2 linked regions of the Solwaraspora sp. WMMD1047 genome follow. The protein of the gene in region 2 interacts with the protein of the main gene of each other region in a pairwise test. Links are inferred from orthologs where the notes say so. Each region holds a gene or a part of one and is shown on either strand. Other genes may lie near its edges.

Evidence for each region. The genes of interacting proteins can lie anywhere in the genome.
Region 1: the proteins of ftsZ (region 2) and rlmN interact in binary tests that used the Escherichia coli proteins (3 or more experiments, as listed by UniProt). The link is inferred for Solwaraspora sp. WMMD1047 from one-to-one orthologs.

What each region holds. Positions count from the first base shown.
Region 1 is NZ_JARUBL010000001.1:2,094,631-2,097,667, reverse strand. What follows is about bases 63-3,029. They hold rlmN (23S rRNA (adenine(2503)-C(2))-methyltransferase RlmN), read right to left. Parts: upstream 2,146-3,029; coding sequence 979-2,145; downstream 63-978. Other genes in these bases: O7627_RS09695 (phosphatidate cytidylyltransferase), read right to left, coding at 2,252-3,029; O7627_RS09705 (DivIVA domain-containing protein), read right to left, coding at 63-881. Also shown: more of O7627_RS09705, read right to left, coding at 1-62; more of O7627_RS09695, read right to left, coding at 3,030-3,037.
Region 2 is NZ_JARUBL010000001.1:5,072,630-5,075,668, forward strand. Bases 22-2,990 are described here. They hold ftsZ (cell division protein FtsZ), read right to left. Parts: upstream 2,078-2,990; coding sequence 965-2,077; downstream 22-964. Other genes in these bases: O7627_RS22920 (YggS family pyridoxal phosphate-dependent enzyme), read right to left, coding at 172-921; O7627_RS22930 (FtsQ-type POTRA domain-containing protein), read right to left, coding at 2,369-2,990. Outside these bases: more of O7627_RS22930, read right to left, coding at 2,991-3,039. UniProt on the Escherichia coli protein: Essential cell division protein that forms a contractile ring structure (Z ring) at the future cell division site. The regulation of the ring assembly controls the timing and the location of cell division.

The DNA of each region.
Region 1 (3,037 bases), 3.0 Mb from region 2 along the record:
CGGTGCAGGTCGTTGCCGGGGCCGCCGGGACCGCCGCCCATCGGCGGGCCGAAGCTCGGCGGTCCGCCCATCGGTGGGCCGCCCAGGGGAGGACCCCCCAGCGCGGGGCCGCCCATGCCGGGTCCACCCGGACCACGGCCGGGTCCGCGCGGATCCCGATCGGGCATCCGGATCTCGGCCGTCATGTCGGCCCGGGCCCGCCGCCCCGGCTCGAACCCGTCGAACCGGTCGTCCGGGCCGTAGCCGCCGCCGGGTCCGCCCGGGGTCCGGGGGCCGCCCGGACCGGCCGGCCCCCGGGCCGGCTCATAGCCACCCCGGGTCGGCGCATCGTAACCGCCGCCGGGGAACGATCCGGTCGGCTCGTCGTAGCGGCCGTACGGGTCCGGCGGTGGCCCACCGGCGGGCGCCCCCATCGGTCGGGACGGCAGCGGTGGGCCGGGCGGCATCCCACGGTCGTCCCGCATCGGCGGGCCCATCCGGTCCGGCGGACCCATCCGATCAGGGGGACCCATCCGATCGAGGGGACCCATCCGGTCCGGCGGACCCATCCGGTCCGGCGGACCCATCCGGTCGGGGGGACCCATCCGGTCCGGCGGGCCTGGGCGGCGGGCCTGGCCACCCCGGCCGGCCGGCACGCCGCGCTCCTCCAGCTCGGCGACCTGCCGCTCCACCCGGTCGAGGTGGAGATCGACCTGCCATTCGTCGTAGCCGCCGAACCGGACCCGGAAGACGACGTCGTGCACCTCCTGGGAGGCGACCGGGGAACCACCCGCCTCACCGGCGAGTGTGGCCTCGACCCGGTCCAGGAACGCGTCCACCTCTTCGACCTTGTATCCCCGGCGGAGCGCCTTGCGCCGGAAACGCTGTCCCTGACTCGCCACTATGTCTCCTGGTTCGCTCGCTCGTCACGGAACCCGCCCACGCCCGTGGACCGACCCGCGGCCCTCGACCCGACCGCGGTTCCGGCCGCCCGCCCGCTCACTCTGCCACCTCGGCGGCCGCGAGCTGTCCGCAGGCGCCGTCGATCTCCCGACCCCGGGTGTCCCGGACCGTCGTGGAGACACCGGCCGCGCGCAGCCGCCGGACGAACTCCCGCTCCACCGGCTTGGGGCTGGCATCCCACCGGCTGCCCGGCGTCGGGTTGAGCGGGATGAGGTTCACATGGGCCCGCCGGCCGGTCAACAGCCTGCCCAGCAGGTCGGCGCGCCATGGCTGGTCGTTCACGTCCCTAATCATCGCGTACTCGATGGAAACCCGACGGCCCGTGTGTGCGGAGTAGTCCCACGCCGCGTCCAGCACCTCGGCGACCTTCCAGCGCTGGTTCACGGGCACGAGTTCGTCGCGCAGCTCATCATCGGGCGCGTGTAACGACAGCGCAAGGGTCACCGCCAGCTCTTCGCCGGCCAACCGGCGCATCGCCGGGACCAGACCGACCGTGGAGACCGTGATGTGCCGCTGGGACAGGCCGAGCCCCTCGGGAGCCGGGGCGCAGAGCCGGCGGACCGCCTCGATCACCCGCGGGTAGTTCGCCAGCGGTTCGCCCATCCCCATGAAGACCACGTGCGAGAGCCGGGCCGGAGACCCGACCACCGCCCCGGAGGCGGCCACCCCGGCCAGGTAGACCGCCTGATCGACGATCTCGGCGGTGGAGAGGTTGCGGGTCAGGCCGGCCTGGCCGGTGGCGCAGAACGGGCAGGCCATTCCGCAACCCGCCTGGCTGGAGATGCAGACGGTCACCCGGTCCGGGTAGCCCATCAGCACGCTCTCCACCAGCGATCCGTCGTGCAGCCGCCAGAGCGCCTTTCGGGTGGCGCCGTCGTCGCAGGCCATCTCGCGAACCGGGGTGAGCAGCGTCGGCAGCAGCGCACCGGCCAGTCGGTCCCGCGACGCGGCCGGCAGATCGGTCATCGCCGCCGGGTCGCGGACCAACCGGCCGAAGTAGTGCGTGGAGATCTGCCGAGCCCGGAAACTCCGCTCGCCCAGCTCGGTGGCGAGCGCCGCCCGACCGGCCAGGTCGAGGTCGGCCAGGTGCCGGGGCGGCGGTACCACCCGGCCCCGCGGGACCGGGCGCAGCGGAATGCCCGCGCCCGGCTCGGCCGTCGCGGCGGACTCCGGGCGGGACGGGATCATCGGCAGGCTCGTCATGACCCCTCCAGTCTCCCACGACGCCACGCCGGACCGCGCGGCACGCTCGCCACCCCCAGCTCAAGGCGGGGACCGGCTCGGCCGGCCGCGGCGGCCAGGCTCCAGCTCAGCCGGCCGGCGCGAAGAGCGCCAGCAGCAGGTACGCGGTCGGCACCGCGAACAGTACCGAGTCGAGGCGGTCCATCATCCCGCCGTGCCCCGGCAGCAGATTGCTCATGTCCTTGATGCCGATGTCCCGCTTGACCATGGACTCGCCGAGGTCTCCCAGGACCGCGGCCACCGAGACCGCCAGTCCGAACAGCGCCCCCCACCAGGGTGCGACGTCGAGCAGCAGGTAGAGCAGGACGGCGCTGCCGACGGCGGCGGCCAGCACCGAGCCGGCGAATCCCTCCCAGGACTTCTTCGGGCTCACCGACGGGGCCATCGGGTGCCGGCCGAGGGTCACCCCGGCCGCGTAGCCGCCGACGTCGGAGAGAACGACGGCGACCAGGGTCACCAGTACCCGCAGGTGTCCGTCGTCCGGGGTGGCGGCGAGCAGCGCCGCGAATCCGCCCAGGAACGGGACGTACACCACGATCAGCGCGGTGGCGGTCACGTCCCGCTGGAATCCGGCCGGTCCGTCGCCGAGCCGCCACACCATCGCCGCCAGCAGGGTCACCAGCAGTCCGAGGCTGAGCGCGTCCGGTCCGGCCCACCAGGCCAGACCGATCATCAACAGGCCACCGGCGAGCAGCGGGACCAGCGGCGGACGAGCTCCGACCCGCTCGACCGCCCGGACCATCTCCCAGATCCCCACCCCCGCGGCGGCGGCGACCACCAGCAGGAAGGCGGGTCGGTAGACGAAGAGCGGGACCAGGATGAGCGCGCCGAGACCGAGGCCGACCGCGATCGC
Region 2 (3,039 bases):
GCCGACTCCCGGCGCGCCAGCCGGGCGCCTCGTGCCCACCCCCGGGATCGCCGCCCCTGCCGGGCACCGATACCCAAGTAGGGATCGATCTCCCGGAGTGGGAGCTCGATCCCCAGGTGGGGACGGGGTTCGTCGCAAACAACACTGATGTAGTTTGGTGTCCTCGTCAGGCTACCGCAGCGTGCTACGCATTCCGAGCAACGCGCTGCCGACGCGCACATGTGTCGCGCCGTGTCCGATCGCCGACTCCAGGTCGCCGCTCATCCCGGCCGAGATCACGACCGCCTCCGGAAACCGCCGCCGCAGGCCGGCCGCGAGGTCGGCCAGCAACCCGAACGCGCGGTCCGGCGGCCAGCCCTGCGGGGCCACCGCCATCACCCCGGCCAGCCGCAGCGAGTCCGCGGCCGCCACCGCGTCGGCCACCCGGTCCAGTCCCCGGTCCGGGTCCGGATCGCCGGCCACCGCGCCGCCGCGCCGCGGGTCGCCGTCCAGGCCGATCTGGACCAGCACGTCCAACGGCCGGTCCCGACCGCGGTGCGCCGCGGTGGCCAGGGCCCCGGCCAGCCGGACGCTGTCGACCGAGTGCACCAGATCGGCGTACCGGACGACCGACCGGCACTTGTTGCGCTGGAGCTGGCCGACGAAGTGCCAGCGGACCGCGACGCCGGCCGCCGCGACCTCGGCGGCCTTGCCGGCCGCCTCCTGGTCCCGGTTCTCCCCGACGTCGGACACCCCGATCCCGGCCAGCAGCAGCACGTCACTGGCCGGGTAGGTCTTGCTGACCGCGATCATGGTGACCTCGCCACGGTCCCGGCCCGCCGCGTCGCAGGCCGCCGCGATCCTGGACCGGACCCGGGCCAGGTTCGCGGTCAGCTCCGCGCGCCGCGCGGTGGTTCCGTCGCGCCCGGTCTCCGCCGTCATCGTGTCGATCGGCTGTCGGTTATCCGTCGGTATCCCGCCCCGCTCAGGAACCGTTCTTGAGGAAGTCGGGGACATCGACGTCGTCGAAGAGCACCCGCCGGGCCGGCTGCGCCGGGGCCGGGGTCGGCGGCAGGGTGACCGGTGGGCCGGCCGGCGGCGCCGGCTGCGACACGCTCGCCTTGCGCGACTCGGCAGGCTTGTACGCCGGCGTGCCGCCGTCGAAGCCGGCCGCGATGACGGTGACCCGCACCTCGTCGCCGAGGGCGTCGTCGATGACCGCCCCGAAGATGATGTTGGCGTCCGGGTGGGCCGCGTCGGTGACCAGCTGAGCCGCGTCGTTGATTTCGAAGAGGCCGAGATCGGAGCCGCCCGCGATGGAGAGCAGCACGCCGCGCGCCCCGTCCATGCTCTGCTCCAGCAGTGGGCTGGAGATGGCCGCCTCGGCCGCCTCCACCGCCCGGTTCTCCCCCCGGGCGCTGCCGATCCCCATCAACGCGCTGCCGGCACCGCTCATCACGCTCTTCACGTCGGCGAAGTCCAGATTGATCAGACCGGGCGTGGTGATCAGGTCGGTGATCCCCTGCACACCGGAGAGCAGCACCTGGTCGGCCTGGCGGAACGCGTCCATCATGCTGATCCCGCGGTCACCGAGCGCCAGCAGCCGGTCGTTCGGGATCACGATGAGCGTGTCGCACTGGTTGCGCAGCTCGTCGATGCCGGTCTCGGCCTGCACCTGGCGACGCTTGCCCTCGAACGAGAACGGCCGGGTCACCACGCCGATGGTGAGGGCGCCGAGCTTGCGGGAGATGTTCGCCACCACCGGGGCGCCGCCGGTGCCGGTGCCACCACCCTCGCCGCAGGTGACGAAGACCATGTCGGCGCCCTTGAGCACCTCCTCGATCTCGTCCCGGTGGTCCTCGGCGGCGTTCTTGCCGACGTCCGGGTTGGCGCCGGCGCCGAGGCCCCGGGTCAGCTCCCGGCCGACGTCGAGCTTGACGTCGGCGTCGCTCATCAGCAGCGCCTGGGCGTCGGTGTTGATCGCGATGAACTCGACACCCTTGAGCCCAACCTCGATCATCCGGTTGACGGCGTTGACGCCGCCGCCACCGATGCCGACGACCTTGATGACCGCCAGGTAGTTGTGCGGAGGTGTCATCGGGGTCCTTTCCTTCGGGACTGGGCAGGGCGCCGACCGGTCGCGCGGTCCGGCGCAACCGCGGTCGACATCCGCTCGGCCGGGCTTCCGCTCGGCCGAGGAGGACGAGGAGTAACCCTCACCCTCTACTAGAGGCTTACAGTTATGTCAACTATTGATCCTCTCGGGGCAACGTATGCGCACGTACGGCGGGAGCCAAGGACCCGCTCGGCGTGTCGCCACGCCCTGTGGACAATCCCGACCGCAGGTTGCCCCGCGCTGCCGGACGGCGCTGCGACCCGGTTCACCGGGTCAACGGATCGTCACCACGTCCGGCGCGCTGACGTCGATGGTGTCACCGCGCTGCCGGAGCAGCCCGGTGGCCACCTGGGCCTTGGTCTCGCTCCGCGAAGCGTCGCCCCAGATCACCACCCGGTCCCCGCGCAGCTTCAACCGGATCTCGGCCGGACCCGCCACCGTCACCTCGACCAGTTCGTCCCGCAGCCGCGGCGTCAGCGCGGCGAGCACGGCCAGCGCGGCCCGGGTGGCGGCGTCGTCCGGACCGGGCTCGGCCACCACGGCGACCGGCAGGTCCGCCGGCCGTTCGGCGAGGGTACGGAACACCACCCCCGCGCCGTCGACGACCGCGTACCGGCGGCCCTGCGGGACCACCGCCACCGGTGACCGCTCGACGACCTCGATCACCAGGGTGTCCGGCCACCGCCGGCTGACGCTCACCTCGGCCACCGGCGCCAGCTCGGCGACCCGGCCCCGGACCGCGTCGAGGTCGACCCGGGCCAGCGGGGTGCCGTCGGCGACCGCCGCGGCCTCACGTACGTCCGCGGGGCTCACCAGGTCCGTGCCGGTCACCCGCAGCTCGCGGAGACCGAACAACGCCGTACCCCAGACCAACCAGGCGGCCAGCAGTCCCAGCAGCACCACCGCGCCGCCGACCGCCCACGGCGCCGCCGCCCGCAGCCGAC